DNA from 3 places in the Paenibacillus sp. FSL R5-0766 genome. Region 1 is predicted to be linked to each of the others. Evidence: riboswitches for the same ligand, from Rfam matches in the RefSeq annotation. Region 1 holds a riboswitch; each other region holds the start of a gene.
The links. Region 1 has a riboswitch for cyclic di-AMP ahead of MKY66_RS00150 (3D domain-containing protein). Riboswitches for the same ligand answer to the same signal wherever they lie in the genome.

Region 1 (6,059 bases):
TCCACATTAGGTTGTGGAATGAAGACCGTAGGAGGCACAATACACACAAGTTCCGGCATACTGTAGTACTGAACTGCGATGCTCAGACTACCGTAGTCTTTTGATCCAGGTGCAGCAGCCATGCGTTCAGCCACTTCTTTTTGGATCATGACAACAATGCTGTCTACCGGCAGTTTCTCTTCCAGAAGTTTCATCATGATTGGAGTCGTTACATAATAAGGCAGGTTAGCCACAACACTGACTTTGTCCACGGATGCAAAATCCGTATTAAACAACTCAGCCAGATCAAGCTTCAACACATCCCCATGATGAACACGTACATTTGAATAAGGCTGCATCACTTCTCCCAGGATTGGGATCAAGCGCTGGTCAATCTCTACGGCTGTGACGGGACCGGCTACCCGAGCCAGTCGCTCCGTGAGGGCTCCAATACCAGGCCCGATCTCCAGTGCGCCCTTGGACTCGTCCAGATCGGCTGCATTAACGATTTTGTTCAGTATATTTTGATCGATCAGAAAGTTCTGACCCAGACTTTTCTTAAATGAGAATCCGTGTCTTTGAATAATCTCTTTGGTTCGCTTGGGCGTTGCAATTTCTATCGTCTCTTCCATATCCTTCATATGCTCACATTCCTTCACGTTCAATTTGCGCTAATGCTGTAGAGAACTCTTCCCGTGTAATCTGAAATACACTGAGACGTTTGTGGAACTGCTTACCGTTACAATAACCGATGCCCAGCAGATTGCCCATCTCCATGCGACGTGCAGCAGCCTGCGGATGCACAATAAGTCCTGCCGCGATCAGGTCCTCCCAATCAATCAGGCTCGGAGCACCTTCGTATGAAGTATGTACACGCGCCAGAGCATGACGGATCGCCTCTGGTGAGGCATTCTCCACCCCAATGTCCCCTTTGCGCGTTGCATCGGCTTCCGGAATGAAGGCATGTTTGCAGCCTGGCACCTTGTTCGCAATAATTTTACGAATGCGTTCGCCAGCATGATCCGGATCTGTCAGTACAATGACTCCCCGTCTCTCCTGAGCAAGCGCAATCCGCTTCAGAATGCGTTGGTTGATTGCTGATCCACCTGTTTCTATGGTATCGGCTTCAACGGCCCGACGGATAGCTACCGTATCGTCACGGCCTTCCACCACAATAACTTCTTTTATCATGTTCCATTTCTTCCTTTCTAACGCAAAAAGAAGAGGAATATCCTCTTCTCTGGCAAACGGCGGGGGAGACTGAATTCAGACTCCTCCGCCGCATATTCCGCATGAATCATTCATGCAACTATTTTATAGCATTCCCATTTCAAAGTAAAACGATTTTAGTTCGCTTCCGGCTTCACCGGACCGATCACGTAGACCGTCTTGCCTTTCTTACGTCCAAAATTCAGGGCATGCTTCACACTGTCATAATACACATCAATTTTGTTGCCTTTAATGGCACCGCCTGTATCTTCCGCACGACGGAATCCCAGACCTTCGATATATACCCACCAGCCAATTGGAATGACTTTGGGATCAACCGCAATGGTGCGTCCTTCCGTTACACGAGTACCGGAAGCTGTTTTAGTTCCAATGCCAGGCTCTTCGGAAGAGTAGGCAGTCATGGATACATTTTTTAGTACTTTGGAGTATTTAAAAGAAGTCCCGGATACGGTAATCACTTTGCTGCCCGAGGCAGATGTTTTCTTCGAGTTCGTTGTTGTAGCCTTTTTGGTTGTTGACGTTTGAGCCGATACGGTCTGAATCTCAGGTTCCTTCACGACCGGTTTTGCTTTGGTGCCGACAGCGATCACTTTATCTACACGATTATTAGCGACAGATTTGCCGACCATTTTTTTGGAGACCAATTCTCCATCCTGAAATACCTTTTCGATATGCTGTACAAGTGTGCCTTCTTTGCCGTTCACAACGACACGGTTATCACCTTTGTACAAGCTAGGGTCAGCCGTTTTAATGACTTTGTAAGCGATCGGTTGCTCTACATCCACTGTACGCTTTGTTACGCGCACTACACGGATCTTCATCTCCGCTTTGATCGCAGTTCCAAGCGCTGGATACACTTTATCATTACTTTCAACTTGAATACCTGATTTTTGAATTGCATCTTCTACCGATGAATCGGTTGTATACAGAGTCTTGGTGTCTCCGTCTGCCGTAATGTTAACTGGAACGGCCCGCTCAATAACGATTCGGTCTCCATCTGTAATCGCCCCATTCATGGACATGGATACCTTATCGTGAGGGCTGACTGTGATCGACTGCTCCTCCAGCATTTCCTGAAGCATTCCTGTACGAGTCTCTACCACCTGAGCTTTGCCATCAATAACCAGTGAAATTTGTTTCCCGGCCTGACCGTAAACGACTAACAAGATCATGATTGTAAGCGCAATTGAGAAAATCGCGATCAATGCCATTTGACGCATGTTCTCATGCTTCCACCGCAACGCGAAAGACTTACTGGATGATCGTGACTCATGGGTCTCTTCTGGTTGGAATGTGCCCACTTCTCCGTCCTCCTTCATAGCCTCGCCGTCTAAAGTAATGCATGATGTCTTTGACGTGACTATACCAAATTTTCTACAGAACACAGATTGGACCAACATAATCCGGTTCTGCACCATGAATCAATCTTCGCAACATGATGTCATCCTCCTGAATACCTACCGTATGATGACAATATTTCTTTTATTCAAAAACAAAAAAGCCAAAGAAAGAGTGTAAGAGGAACTCTTTCGTGGCTTCCGAATGATTCTGAATATCGGAAATTCATGCACGAGGTTGCCTCTCTTTTTCCGCTTGCGAGGTTAGCTGTCGGGTTCGGGCGAAAGAGAGCCGCCCTATCTTGGGACACCCGCTCATGGCGGACGCCCTTGAATTCACCCCGAGACCCAAAGAAGAAATCAAATACGGCTTCGCAGTTCCCTTCGCTGCTCTTGGGTCAGCGAACGTTGCGCATCGGCCAAATACACCGATGTTTAAGCCCTATTGGTTCCCCCGCTCTCCGTTAACGGAGACTCAGCGAGACTGATTCATGAAAGTAATGTTGTTTCATCGGAAAGTGTCCCTTTGTTCATCCCCCGAACATCTGTCCAATTTTCCGCACAACAATTCACTGAAAAGATGATATCCTGTTTTGATGCATGTTGTAAAGCGTTGATCAAGTACGTTTTTCTGAATATTTGGTTAAAATATTGTAATATTCTTGATTTATTTGGATCAAAGGGCAAATTACCTCCGCTTACCTGCCTTTTTCACCTCATTTGCTCGTTTTTTTAACGAATCCCAAATCGTTCCATGGCATTTTTGGTTGTTATTGCAGCAATTTCCTCCACCGAAATGCCTTTAATTTCCGCAGCTGCCTCTGCAACCAGACGTACATGCGCTGTCTCATTTCGCTTCCCACGATAAGGGTGAGGTGTCAAATATGGAGCATCTGTTTCAATGAAAAACCGGTCCATAGGAACCTTCTCCAGCACCTCTTTGGGCTGCTTTGCATTTTTGAATGTGATCGGTCCTCCGAAGGAGAGATGGAAGCCCATATCGAGACAACTTTTTGCTGTTTCCCAGCTGCCCGAGAACGAGTGCATCACACCACCAACTTCCCCCGCCTTCTCTTCACGCAAAATTCTTATGATATCCTCATGTGCATCCCGATTATGGATGACAATTGGCATGTTCACTTCACGCGCCAAAGCAATTTGTTGTCGTAATACGCGATGCTGTATTTCTTTTGGTGAAGTATCCCAGTGATAATCCAATCCAATCTCACCGATCGCAACCACTTTTTCATGCTTGCATAAAGATGCAATCCGCTCCAAATCGCCCTCCTGCATTGTGATCGCATCTACGGGATGCCACCCTACAGCTGCATATATAAAGTCATATGTTTCAGCGAGTTTCATTGTGGTTGGAATCGTCTCCCGGTTAAAGCCAATGTTGATCATGCGACCAACTCCTGCATCCACAGCACGCTGAATCATGTCCTCGCGGTCCTCGTCGAATTGTGGTGCATCCAGATGTGTATGTGTGTCGAACAGCATCATGTCTGTATCTCCCTTCATGTCGAAATAACGACTATCTTCTTTTGTAAATTCAATTTGTAAAATTCAATAATTCAATGAACCATACATAAAACATTTTGGGTAATCTGTGTATTACATCATTACGTTTGTTTCTTCACAACTACAATATACAGAAGATATACGGATATTCTGATCTATATATTGATGATTGTACTCATTCTGCCTGCTTGCATTTACAAAATTATGTCGATCTACATATACTCCCCATTAAAGCAGATTACTGTATCATGAAAAATAGCTCTTTTAGAAAGTGTTTTGATATCAAAATTCTTCATCGGATTATACCCACATGATTACAAGAAATAGGGGCGTATATGTGACGGTAATTCGTGAATAATCGCATCCACCTTGTTTTGCGGGTAATACAAATGATGTTTCCCTCGGTGAAGCCCACTGATGGAACGGACAATGTCAGATACTTCTGACAACTCACGTAAATTGTCCTGTCGATCCAGTAGAAGAATCTGCTTATCTGTGGATTCATCCGGACGAAACACATCATACGGATTATCCGAAGGAAAATCAATTTCAAGATCATATTCGGGATCGAGGCCAGCCTGTACAAAAGCTTCCCGAATCTCTTCCATCATTGTCAAGTCGACCTGTTCAAGCTCTACATACTTATATAACTTGCGATCCATAAAACGTTCGCATAACTCACTCAGAACAGTATCGTCCTCCTTGCGCCACTGCGTAAATGCCGTCTGAATTAATGCTTCATCCAACTGCAAATATTCATCTACGGATAATTCCCCTTCAAATAGTTGAGGGAGTGGATCAATCATGAAGCGGAATTGAAAACCATGTTGTAGGAGTGTTTTCGCTCGCTTGAATATTTGCCGCAATATAATTTCAGAACTACGAGTTACCGGATGGAAGTAAATCTGCCAATACATCTGATACCGAGACATTAGGTAATCCTCCACAGCATGCATGCCTGACTCCTTGACTACAATCCGCCCATGATAAGGACGCAGCATCCGAAGGATACGATCAAGGTCAATCGTGCCGTAATTTACACCTGTAAAATAGGCATCCCTGAGCAAATAATCCATTCGGTCTGCATCAAGCGGACTGGTCACCAAGTTCACCACAATCGGCTTTTCATACGTTTTTTGAATGACAGACGCTACTTTCTCAGGAAAATCAGGAGCATACCGTCTTAAGATCGCCCCTACTTCGGTATCACCTGTAATAATGCGGCAAGTCCAATCTTCGTGATTCATGTCAAAAGCTTCCTCGATGGAGTGAGAGAATGGCCCATGCCCGAGATCATGAAGCAGAGCTGCACACAGAGCTACAATCTTTTCTTCCTTCGGCCAATCCGAATAATGACTTCTCTCAAATTGAGAGATGATCTTGCGTGTGATCTCATAAACACCTAGTGAATGTGAGAACCGACTATGCTCTGCTCCGTGAAAGGTAAGGTAAGAAGTACCCAGCTGACGAATCCGGCGTAAACGCTGAAATTCCGGGGTGTTAATTAACTGCCATATAACCGGATCTTGCACGTGGATATAATTATGTACCGGATCTTTGAATACTTTCTCTTCGGTTAAACGTTGTTCCATGTCGACTCACTCCTTTAATTTCTTTTATATTAACGCTTTGAGCTCTGCGATTCACCTAAGATTCGACACCATATGACGAACTTTGTCGAATGAAGTAGTTTTGTCGTTTTCCAAATCGACAAAGCTGACATTGAGGTTTAAATGCGAAAAACAGCTTCCAATCCCTTACCACCAGTAACCTTGTGAAAAACAGCCTTAATTTTAAGCTAATTTTAAGGTTGACTGATTTGGGAATCGTTGGTATGATGAGTATCATAAAACATAAAATAATGTCGAATAATGACAAAGATAGTTAGCTGAGAGGAGCACTGATTATAATGATGAAATCAACAGGTATTGTAAGAAAAGTGGACGAACTGGGACGGGTAGTTATTCCAATTGAATTGCGCCGTACGCTCGG
Region 2 (6,059 bases), 3.0 Mb from region 1:
GGACAGAATATCCCTGGAGCGAAGCTTACTGCGCTTGATAAAATATCTGATATTGTGTTGCAGTTGCAAACGAATCGTATAAATGCAGCAATCGTTGAAGATACCGTTGCTGCGGGATATCTGGACGATGTGATTGCACTTGCTCCTGCTGTTCCTGATGAAGAACAGGTAGAAGCAGCAATTGGAATCCGTAAAGGTAATACAGAGTTGCTAAGTGCGGTAAATGGAACGCTCGAACGATTGAAAAGTGAAAATAAGATCGAACAAATGGTCACAGACGCCAGTCTCCTGATGGCTGATAAAGTGAACAAATCACAAAATATAATTGAAGTGTTCTGGCAATACAAGAGCTTCTATGCAACAGGTGTAGGATACACGCTCCTGTTATCTGCACTTGGTGTAATATTTGGGGTTATTATCGGACTGATCATCTGTTTGTTCCGTCTGCATGATGTAGCCATTCTGCGTTGGATTGGAACAGCGTATGTCGAAGTCATTCGTGGTACTCCAATGTTAGTGCAATTGATGATAATCTATTACGGATTGGCCTTGACATTTGGTATTAATTTTAGTCCCCTGCAAGCGGGTATTATCACACTTTCCATCAATAGTGGTGCGTATCTGGCAGAGATTTTCCGTGCGGGTATCCAAGGTGTGGATCGTGGTCAGTTGGAGGCAGCTCGTTCCCTAGGTATGGGAAGAGGCGCCGCGATGCGTTATATCATATTGCCACAGGCATTCAAAGCTGTATTACCGGCGATCGGTAATGAATTCATAACCATCATCAAAGAATCCTCCATTATCTCCGTTATCGGTATGGTGGACATTATGTATCAGGCAAGTGTGGTCAAAAACATTACGTACCAAGGCTTGAGTCCATTTTTGATTGCAGCAGCCATCTACTTTGTAATGACGTTCATTTTGTCCAAGCTGCTGGGACGACTGGAAAGGAAGTTGAGTGCAAGTGATAGACGTTAGACAATTACACAAATCTTATGGTAATAACGATGTGCTTAAGGGCATTAACGTGACGATTGGCAAAGGCGAGGTTGTCGTGGTTATCGGTCCTTCCGGTTCAGGTAAAAGTACATTCTTGCGTTGTCTGAACCTCTTGGAACAACCTACATCAGGTGAAATCGATTTTGAAGGTGTGTCAATTACGGACCCCAAGCACAACATTAATGCAACTCGGGAAAAAATGGGCATGGTGTTCCAGCATTTCAACCTGTTCCCACACAAAACCGTACAGCAAAACATCACGATTGCTCCGATTAAAGTGAAGAAACAATCCACGCAGGAAGCGGAGAAAATTGCTGCTGATCTGCTTAACACTGTGGGCTTGTACGATAAAAAAGATACATTCCCGAATCAGCTGTCCGGTGGACAGAAGCAGCGGATCGCCATTGCAAGAGCATTGGCTATGCAGCCGCATGTTATGCTGTTTGACGAGCCTACTTCGGCACTGGACCCCGAGATGGTCGGTGAAGTGCTGGATGTCATGAAACGTCTTGCAGAAGGCGGGATGACCATGGTCATCGTGACACATGAGATGGGTTTTGCACGTGAAGTGGGAGACCGGATCCTGTTCATGGATGGCGGGGTTATTGTAGAAGAGGGAACACCTGATGAGGTATTTGGAGCACCGAAAAATTCACGTACACGTGATTTTCTTGCGAAAGTACTTTAAACGAAGTGATCGAAAATAGCGTTACTGACTTCGAGTCGGTAACGCTATTTTTTATGGATAATAATCATGTTTGCATTCGGAAAAGTAACTATTCTGTTACCAAATATAAAGAAGTCGGTTCGCCAACTTTTCTGAATTATCCAGTATTCTTACATATGCTTACATGCTAAAAACCATTTGGTAAGAATTACTACAAGTTCAGGTTACAAAATTGTGATATATTGAACTCTGCCGAAACTTCCGGACAGGGAGTGCGGGGGATGTAACGATGCAGATTGTGCAGGGGGAAGATCTACAGCACACTGCTTGGGGTGAATTAGGGGTACATAACGTCTCAAATGTAATGAAGAACCTATAGGGTGGGCTCTTCATCCGAATCCGACAACTAACTTCGCAGGCACAATGAGGGAGGAAGACCATGATTAACAAGAAACGTATAGCCAAAACAGCAGTAGCATTAATGACAACAGCAATGCTCATTCAAGCCGTTCCGGCTCACGCCGATTCAGTTCATGTGGCCAAAGAAGGGGATACCTTCTACACCTTATCAAAACAATATGGAGTAGCACTCAACACGTTGGTTAAAGCAAACAACGACATTTCACCTTACAACATTTATGGTGGTTTGAAAATTACGATTCCCGGTAAGGCAAACAATGTAGCAGCCGCTGCGGCGACGGAGAGCAAGACCCAAGCCAAAACGGTTAACACAGCAAGCTTGGACGTTAACGCAGATAACAAAGTGGTTCAGGCCTGGGGTAAAACATTCGATTACAGCAAAGCTGTGAACGTGAAAGCAACGGCATACTCTGCAGATCCGTCTGAAAATGGAGGCTGGGGTGCAGTCGATTATTTCGGAAATGACCTTGAACTGGGTACGATTGCAGTTGATCCAAGTGTAATTCCACTCGGAACCAAAGTACTGGTAACTGGTCACAGCCATCCAGGATTGCCAAAACAGGCTTTTGTAGCCACCGCGCGTGATGTGGGCGGTGCAATCAAGGGTCACCGGATTGATATCTTTATCCCGGGTAGCAAACAGTCCGTAAGCAAATTTGGTTTCCAGGATATCGAGCTGTATATTCTGAAGTAGAAAATAAATTACATCTAACGAATTCAAACAGGGTGTCTGCTAGTCGCTAATTTGCGATTGAACAGCACCCTTTTAATATTCTCATTTATTTTGCTATCACGGTCAGCTTAATCTATGGCCTTTGGCAACCCCAGCATTTCGTCCAAGGTGACGAGTTCATATCCACGCTTTTGCAATTCCTCAATGATTTCAGGCAAAGCCTCAATCGTGCCGTTCAGGTTCGATCCTACACCGCCTCCAGCATGTTGCAGAACGATGGAGCCTGGTTTTACGGCCGACAGGATGTTATCTTTCACCTGTTCCTTTGAAAGTCCTTTCCAGTCCAGAGAGTCTACGTTCCAGTTCACAATGCTATAGTGTTGTTTGGCAGCCCATCTCAGCTGTTCTTCATTAATGTCTCCATAAGGTGGCCGAATCATCTTGGGCGTATATCCCGCCAAACGTCGAATAATATCCCCGGTATGTAAAATTTGTTTGCGAAAAGCATTCATCGACAGCTTACTGAATTCAGGATGATTGTAGCTGTGATTACCAACCATATGCCCTTCCTTAACGATGCGTTTCACCAGATCCGGATGTTTCTCAGCACGACTACCCACGATGAAGAATGTAGCTCTGACATTGTATTTCTTCAATACATCCAGCACTTGTGGAGTAAATCGTGGATCAGGTACATCATCAAAAGTCAGCGCAACCTTCTTGGTTGAAGGACCATTGGTTTTGAACGTATCGGCATATTTTTGACGTAACTGTCCCAATGTCAGTTGTTCTTCTTCCGCAGAATCCGAACCTGATACGGATTCACTTGGCGGGCTTGAAACATCCCGCGATGAAACTGGAGCATGATATCCTCCGAGAAAAATAACGATAACCATCAGCATAATGAGGCGTACGCGCATAATAACGGCCTCCTTTTCCAAAATGACGTTCTCTTTGGTATGCCCGGGGTATCCATAAGTTATGCGTAGTGTGAGAATTTTCATTGCCGATGTAGCTCATGAAAGCCATAATTCCTCCATATATAACATATAGAAAAGGATAGGTGGATGGGTATGAGTACATATGATTTGAAATCTATACGTTTACAGGTGATTGAAGCAGGAGAAGATAAGGTTTTTCTCGTTACCGGAGGAAAGGCGCATATTGGCGCCGCAGCCACATTCTATGTGGATCATGAGCGCGTATGCGGGACCACGGTACATATTCCCGGTCATAAGGAACAAGAACTGTGTGAGCGGCTTGCCCGGAAGGCTGCCCAGCAGCTGAAAGTAACCGTTACGGTGATCATGGGGATTCATTTTGATTCCATCACGCGGATGCAGATCGACGAAATCGTGCAGACTGCAGAGAGGTTAATGGAAGACCATCTGAACAAAGATAAACGATCTTCCTGACGTAAGAGCCATCGAATGTTTTGATTTTATTTGCTAAAATTGAAACGAGTTGCAGATTGTTACGTATGTATGTTTATATACGATGTAATATCGACTAGGAGGAATAACATAATGTCCATTTTCAAACGTTTGCGTGATCTAACCATGTCTAACATCAACGCCATTATTGACAAGGCGGAAGATCCAATCAAGATGACGGACCAATATATCCGTGACATGCAAGAGGATTTGGAAGATGCGGAGAAAGCAGTAGCTCAACAAATCGCCATTGAGAAGAAATTCAAGCAGTTATTCGAAGAGCAGGAAGCTCTTGTGAAGAAACGCGAAGAGCAGGCGCATACGGCGGCACGTGCTCAGAATCTGGATTTGGCTCGACGTGCTCTGGAAGAGAAAAAGGCTGCTGAAGAGAAGATGGCTGAGTATAAAACCAGCTATGACCAAAACAAGGCTTCTGCAGATAACCTGCGTGGCAAGCTCGACGAGATGCGTAAGCAACTGACTCAAATGAAGAACAAACGTGAAACACTGGTAGCCCGTTACAATGCAGCAAAAGCCCAAACGGAAATCAACAAAGCGTTGAATGGGTTTGGCTCTGATACTGCAAGTGCTGGTATGAAGCGTATGGAAGAGAAAATGATGCAGATGGAAGCACAGGCAGAAGCAAGTAACGAAATGTCTTCCAAAGGAAAATCTTTGGATGAAGAGTTCGAGAAGTTGGGTAAAGATCAGGCTGTTGAAGACGAACTCGCAGCATTGATGAAACAGTACGATAATAAGAACTAATACCTTGTTGTCAGCAGGGTTAACCAGCGGAGGAGAAGAGCATTTCTCCTTCGCTTTTAAATGCGGTTCATGTTGATATGTGGGGGCTGTGTAAATGGATTTGAATATTTTGGCGATGTTGGTCTGGACCGGATCTGGTTCGGTTTTGCTGTTTGTCTTGATGTATGTAGATTCACTGTTCACGAAATATAAGGATTTTGCTGAAGTTAAGGCTGGCAATATGGCAGTAACCACACGTATGGTGATGAAATTATTTGCACAAGGGTATGTACTCGCTACGTCCATTTCTACAGCTGGTCATCTTGGAGAGGCATTGCTGGTCTCCGTTGTATCCTTTATCATTTTGTTGATTCTGGAGAGTGTTGTACACTTTATGATTCGCAAATGGGCCAATCTGGATCTGGATACGGGAATTCAGCAAGGGAAGACAGGATACGGGTTGTTCTCTGGCGCTTTACATATCGTGGGCGCACTGATTATTGCAGCTTGTTTATAAGATAAGGAACAGGAGTAATTCTCATGAGTGTATGGAAACGAATTAAAGGAATACTAACAAAACCTGAACCACCGCAGGCAGAGAAAACGATGCTTCAGCTTGCACCTGGTGATATCTGTGAGGTTTCTCTGGTCACTTATGAAGTCGTTGGTCGGGTACAAAATCGTGCTCGAAATGCAGTTGTGCTCACGCTGCAGGATGGTACCGCATTTCGATATTTGCATATCGAAGAACGTGAACTCACACGTTACGCCCTATATACACCAATTGATGGCAGGCTTGATGCACCTGATGAGGTGCCCACATTGCTGGACCTGGATGGACGCGCATTTCATCTGGAGGAAGAGTATGGAGGCATGGTATCAACGGCAGGTAGAACTCCATATGGCCAGGCTGGAGAACAATTGGTATGGCAGTATCAGTCGGATGATAATATGCTTCTTCGGGTGGAGTGGCAAGACAGAAGATTTACACTGTATGAGGGTGAGTCCATTCTTCCTGCGGATATCAAAGTGATTCGTTCGAGCTAGGAGAGGTTCCCAATGAAAAAACGCTTGGCACATGGATTAAAATTAATGCTGGTCCTCAGCCTTGTGATGTCTCTGT
Region 3 (6,059 bases), 1.6 Mb from region 1:
TGTCTGTCGACAAATTGCCCTTCGCCAGCAGTTCCTTGGCTACATCCGATTGGAGCGATGCAAAATGATATTTCCCTTCCGGGTCACGCTTGATAATCCATTTGGTTAAGCCCTGGCAGAAGTGACAGACACCATCCACCAGTACGATCGGATGTCCCTGATGCACATCTGTTTGATTTGCTGTCATATTGGCTGCCTCCTATTGTTGCGGTTAGAGTAACTTACCCAATCTGGGCCTTCTTGTTCACTAATTCTAAATTTATTTCTGGAGGTTGTTCAAAAAGACTGAAAACCGCTCTTTTTGAACACGCATTAATGGGAAATAAAAGAAAAAGAGCGCAGGCACTGTGCCCACGCTCGTATCTGTCCGACAATTACTCCGTAACTGCCTTTTCCATCCATTGGTCATCGATCATCTGTTGATGCAGGTCACTTGCCCACTGGTCCATACATTTGCAAATGAAATCTTTGCGACATACTGGACAAGGCGTTTTCTGCAGACGGCTGATATTGGTCATCTTCCATTCCGGGGAACGGGTGTAGAATACACGGCATTTTGTACCGTCTACCAAATTCATTTTGAATTCATACAATCCGTCTTCCTTGTTACCATAAGCTAATTCTAAATCTGCAATACGCGGTCTATAAGACATGGATATCACCTGTTTAATTCAAATTTGGTTCATGCAATGACACTACTCAGTACTAAGTTATATTAAAGAAAATTCAGATCAATGTCAACTCGCGCATGTCTACCCGCCAAACAGAATATCCAGAATCGTCCCTACCTGTCCCTGTTTTTTCCCTTTCAAGACATCCGGATCAAATACTTCAACATACCCGCAGGAAGCACACGCCACGAACAAGTAGTGATTATGCTGTATATCAAACATCTTGCTCAGGCCTGCTCCTGACATGGAAACTTCCTTAATGTTACAATCTGTACCCCTGCATTTTGTACACACAAATCTCCGCTCGATCATCTCTTCAATACTCATCTTTGTTCCCCCTTTATGGAATGTGTAGCATGAAGTGGGAGTGCAATTATGTAAAATAGTACGCGATCTGGCATCTAATCTCCTGCATCATGTCCTTATATGATAATCAACACAAAACCCTGCCGATTGCCAGCAGGGCTTTGTAGTCGAACAAGGTATCTGAGATACCCTGCTCTATATGTTCCCTTTACTTGCCGGGAGTCAAATCTTAGACTACGTTTAAAACAACATCAATGTTGCCGCGTGTTGCTTTGGAATATGGACAGAAATCATGCGCCTTGCGGGCCAGTTCCTCTGCTTGACTGTGATCCACACCAGGCATACTCACGTCCAGACGAACAGACAGCTGGAAACCGTCATCCGCAGGGTCTTTACCAATGGATACGTTACTTGTAACGACCACATCCTCCAATTTCACACCTGCTTTGCGTGCTACATTGGCAAGGGCACTTTCATAACATGCTCCATATCCAGCGGCAAAAAGCTGCTCAGGGTTAGTACCCTCACCACCGGAACCTCCAAGCTCTTTTGGCATTTTCAGATCATGCTTAAGCACGCCATCCGAAGAAGTCACAGAACCTGTACGTCCACCTTTAACTGTCGCTACTGCTGTATATAAAGCTTCCATTAAGAATCTCTCCCTTATCCATATAGTTTTTTACTGCCTTCCTTTCAATTTAAACTTCTGGCTCATTTTGAAACGCAATTTTGTATCTTTATCAGCTTTTACAACTTTATTATTTTCATGCATTTCAATGCCATGGCTGTATTTTCCCTAAGGTTGGGTAATATACGAAGGGGTATATTCAAGCTACAACCGAAATTTTGTGCTGATACATAAAAGTTGCACTAGACAAAAATAATTGAAGGAGTACAATGTAACAATAAACATAAAAATTTATATATATCATGAGCGGTTTGTACCGCATCAATATCTCCAAATCAATCATTCAAAGTCAGGTGATTATCGTATGAGTAAAAAAAATCCGTTCAACGCTCCTTCAAGAGAATCATTGTCTACTGCGGGCATGGCCCCTTCCCTTGGAGAAGCACATAGTTCCATGAAAGTTCCGCAGAATGCTGCATGGTGGAAGAAATTCCTCGCCTTTGTAGGCCCAGGATACCTCGTTGCCGTAGGTTACATGGACCCCGGGAACTGGGCGACAGATATCGCAGGCGGCTCGCAGTTCGGGTATACCTTGTTATCGGTTATCCTGTTATCGAACCTGATGGCCGTTGTCCTTCAGTCGCTGGCTGGCAAGCTTGGCATCGTCACTGGACGGGATCTGGCTCAAGCCTGTCGTGAACGATTCAGCATGCCTGTTGTCATAATGTTATGGATTCTGTGTGAACTCGCCATTGCAGCTACCGATCTGGCTGAGGTCATAGGTTCTGCCATCGCGTTAAAGCTGTTATTTAACATCCCCATGTTATACGGCGTTATCATCACCGCAGTTGATGTACTCCTGATTCTTGTACTGCAAAACAAAGGTTTCCGCGCTCTGGAAACACTTGTCATTGTGCTGATGGCAACCATAGCCCTCTGCTTCGGGATTGATCTGTTTCTGGCGAAACCGGATATGGGCGGTGTTCTCCATGGTTTTGTACCAAATGTTGAGATTCTGCAAAACCCGGCCATGCTCTATATCGCTATTGGTATTATCGGAGCAACCGTGATGCCGCATAATCTGTACCTGCATTCTTCCATTGTGCAGACCCGTCAGATCGAACAGACCCCACAGGGCAAAAAAGAAGCCATTCGGTACTCGACCATGGATTCTACAATCGCGCTGACACTGGCCCTGTTCATCAATGCAGCCATCCTGATTGTATCTGCAGCTGTATTTCACAGTGCTGGTATGACGCAGGTTGCTGAGATCGCTGATGCCTATCATCTGCTGACACCTCTATTAGGTACTACGGTTGCAAGTATCTTGTTCGGTGTGGCGCTGTTAGCATCAGGTCAGAACTCTACCCTTACAGGTACACTCGCTGGGCAGATCGTTATGGAAGGTTTCCTGAACATTCGAATTCCGGCTTGGCTGCGCAGACTGGTCACACGTCTGATCGCCATCATCCCAGCGGTAATTGTCACAGCGATTGCAGGAGAACACGGCACAGAAGAACTGCTCATTTTGAGCCAGGTCGTGCTGTCTCTTCAATTGCCCTTTGCTGTAATTCCCCTGGTGATGTTCACGAGTGATAAAAAAAGCATGGGTGCATTCGCCAACAAATTGTGGCTCAAAATCATCTCATGGTTCATTGCAGCTGTTATCGTTGTGTTGAATGTATATCTGATCATTCAGACGATTCGGTTATTCTAATCTCGTTCTTATCGACTAAATACTAAAAAGGCTGATCAACTCCGGTATTCTATACCCAGGTTAATCAGCCTTTATTGTTGCAATACAGCAAGGTGTTTCCTTTTATAGTAAAACTCAAACTCCAATAAACAATCATCTAAACCTGATTTGGTATCAGTAACGGCAGGAGTTGATCCAATGAATCAACAGTCCAATCCGCACGTTGGTCATCCGATAGATCTGGTTGGAATCTTCCGTAACCCTGCATAATTCGAATCGTACGCATGCCCAGCTTCCGTGCAGGTATAATGTCGTTATCGATCCGATCGCCGATCATGACGGCTTCCTCCGGTTCACAACCGGCCTGCTTCAAGGCTACAGCGTATAACTCAGGGTCTGGCTTGGACACTCCTTCTTCAGCCGAGCAGGCCAGAACATCAACATACTTCCGCAAGCCGTAACTCTCCAGTCTCTCTTCCGTTCCAGGACTCTGATTGGCAATAATGCCAATGTGATAATGCCGTGACAGCTGCTGAAGAACAGAATCCGCTGAAGGAAAAGGACGTTCAAGATCTTTTTGAAACTTCAGCTTGTCCTGAATCTGTTTCTGGTGTCCCTCGTCTTCAACGAATGTGCGAATCGCCACTCTCATAGGCCATTGCTCATATTTCTGGTAACAGTTCGCGAACAGTTCGCGTACCGCCTCAATCTTCACCGGATACCCCAATGCACAGGCTTCGCGGACGAACTGTCCGATAATATCATCAACCGGCTCCCATTCATCCACCAGCGTATCTCCAACATCAAAAAACAACCATTTCAATCCACCTACATCCGGCACGCCAATTCCTCCTTGTAAGCATAACAAAGAAGACTCACCATCATGCATGAGTCTCCTCAAACTTCCGTTTATCGATACATTCAATTATAACAGGCACCTTACACCTGAGCAATCACAAGCTATGGCATTAACCATTGAGGAGAAAGCCAACTTCCCCATTGAGCGAATATACAATCCGGTCTGCGCCCATGCCCCGATAGATGCCCTTAGGATGACTCTGCTCCGTAATCACGCACAGGGATTTCGATGTCCATGAACGGCAGATCTGTAAATAACGACAGGTCAGATTCAGGCTGTTCTCGAAAATAAACACGTTGCCTACGCTGCCCTGCGGCAAAAACCATTTTTGAGCTGCAGCCGTGTTCATGCGAATGACATGTTCTACTCCGATTCTACGGAGTCTGCGCTCTTCCCCTGCACTGTTGGTTAGAACGGCAAACGGCATTTTTTTATACATCAGCAATTTAATAAATTTGCGTCCTGCTTCATTTGGAGCAGTCACTAAGATCATCTCAGTATCCATCATTCGTTCCTCCCTTGGTGTGAAAAGACAACAAAAAAGAAGCGTGGGGGACCAAGGCCTCCCGAACGCTTCTTAAATAATCCATGGCGAAAACACCATGAACCAGCGTACGGCTTGTTGCCTCTCCCTTTAACGCTTACGAGGTTAGCTGACGGATTCGGGCGCGAGAGTCGCCCTATTTCCGGCTGTCACCGGAAAATTCACCCCATGAATGCCACTGTCCTGGACAGCACATTCCGTTGGTTCCCCCGTTTCCCATTCATCAATGAATGGAAACTCAGCGATTAAAACATCGTTCGTATATCTTAAGGATAAGATCGAGCGATATTATCGTTTGTTTCGTTTTTCAAGTACAATTTTAGTTTAAATTGAAATTACGTAATGAATCATACACCCGTGCCATGTCGGTGTAAAGTCCGCCCAGATCACCGAATCGGCAGATTTTTGCCAATTCCCATCCATAATAACGCTTACAACAAAGTTATACTCTATCTATCTCTTCAAGGCTATCTAATTCTCACTCTAACGATAATCACATCCCAATTCATTCACGTATTCTGCACAACTTGCCTGTTTTGATTCTTTTAACACCATATTAGTTTTGCAATATTTAATTGTAACCAATATAATAGAAGATATAAGAGTAAATAAATGGAGGCGATTTAGATGACAGTCTACGATTACAAAGTGAATACCCTTCGCGGTCAAGAAGTTGAAATGTCCAACTACCGTGACAAAGTGTTACTGATCGTGAATACGGCAAGCTCATGCGGCCTTACCCCTCAATTCAAAGGACTGCAAGAACTGCAAGACAAGTTTCAAGATGCTCCATTTGAAGTTCTTGGTTTCCCAAGCAACCAGTTTGCACAGGAAAAAGGATCTTCCGACGATATTGCCGAGTTCTGTCAGATGAATTATGGCGTAAGCTTCCCTATGTTTGAGAAAATTGATGTGAACGGCTCAAGCGCTCACCCTCTTTTCCAACACCTTAGCACAGAAGCTCCTGGCCTGCTCGGCTCCAAAGCAATCAAATGGAATTTCACCAAATTCCTTGTGGATCAGAACGGACAGGTAATCAAACGTTATGCTCCCAAAACAACACCTGACAAGATTGAAGAAGATATCAAAAACTTGCTGCAAAAATAATACATTGGCCACCCGTAGCCGGAAGGTAGAGCACCATTTCCCCGGTAATGGATGGCCTTTTTTTTCTCAACTTTGATGTCAAACTGTTCAAAAAGACAAAAAAAGAAGCTTTCCATTAATGGAAAGCTTCTTTTTAATCGTTCATATGATGCGGTCGAGAGGACTCGAACCTCCACGGGCATACGCCCACTACCCCCTCAAGATAGCGTGTCTGCCATTCCACCACGACCGCATGTCGTAAATAATCG

Region 2: another riboswitch for cyclic di-AMP. It lies ahead of MKY66_RS17465 (3D domain-containing protein); the one in region 1 lies ahead of MKY66_RS00150 (3D domain-containing protein).
Region 3: another riboswitch for cyclic di-AMP. It lies ahead of MKY66_RS07180 (hypothetical protein); the one in region 1 lies ahead of MKY66_RS00150 (3D domain-containing protein).

The regions. Positions count from the first base shown of each region.
Region 1 is NZ_CP150227.1:30,002-36,060, reverse strand. Features, by position in the region: gene rsmA (16S rRNA (adenine(1518)-N(6)/adenine(1519)-N(6))-dimethyltransferase RsmA) at 1-620, opposite strand, end outside; gene rnmV (ribonuclease M5) at 625-1,170, opposite strand; gene MKY66_RS00150 (3D domain-containing protein) at 1,326-2,510, opposite strand; cyclic di-AMP (ydaO/yuaA leader) riboswitch at 2,784-3,037, opposite strand; gene MKY66_RS00145 (TatD family hydrolase) at 3,279-4,049, opposite strand; gene MKY66_RS00140 (HD domain-containing protein) at 4,382-5,659, opposite strand; gene MKY66_RS00135 (AbrB/MazE/SpoVT family DNA-binding domain-containing protein) at 5,977-6,059, shown strand, end outside.
Region 2 is NZ_CP150227.1:4,068,858-4,074,916, reverse strand. Features, by position in the region: gene MKY66_RS17475 (ABC transporter substrate-binding protein/permease) at 1-978, shown strand, start outside; gene MKY66_RS17470 (amino acid ABC transporter ATP-binding protein) at 965-1,687, shown strand; cyclic di-AMP (ydaO/yuaA leader) riboswitch at 1,907-2,103, shown strand; gene MKY66_RS17465 (3D domain-containing protein) at 2,106-2,780, shown strand; gene MKY66_RS17460 (polysaccharide deacetylase family protein) at 2,888-3,679, opposite strand; gene MKY66_RS17455 (hypothetical protein) at 3,833-4,174, shown strand; gene MKY66_RS17450 (PspA/IM30 family protein) at 4,286-4,957, shown strand; gene MKY66_RS17445 (DUF350 domain-containing protein) at 5,052-5,453, shown strand; gene MKY66_RS17440 (DUF4178 domain-containing protein) at 5,477-5,983, shown strand; gene MKY66_RS17435 (DUF4247 domain-containing protein) at 5,996-6,059, shown strand, end outside.
Region 3 is NZ_CP150227.1:1,621,153-1,627,211, reverse strand. Features, by position in the region: gene MKY66_RS07210 (thiol-disulfide oxidoreductase DCC family protein) at 1-187, opposite strand, end outside; gene MKY66_RS07205 (hypothetical protein) at 375-653, opposite strand; gene MKY66_RS07200 (zinc ribbon domain-containing protein) at 753-998, opposite strand; gene MKY66_RS07195 (organic hydroperoxide resistance protein) at 1,207-1,626, opposite strand; gene MKY66_RS07190 (Nramp family divalent metal transporter) at 2,027-3,322, shown strand; gene MKY66_RS07185 (HAD family hydrolase) at 3,459-4,142, opposite strand; gene MKY66_RS07180 (hypothetical protein) at 4,270-4,668, opposite strand; cyclic di-AMP (ydaO/yuaA leader) riboswitch at 4,784-4,958, opposite strand; gene MKY66_RS07175 (glutathione peroxidase) at 5,332-5,811, shown strand; tRNA gene MKY66_RS07170 (tRNA-Leu) at 5,961-6,043, opposite strand.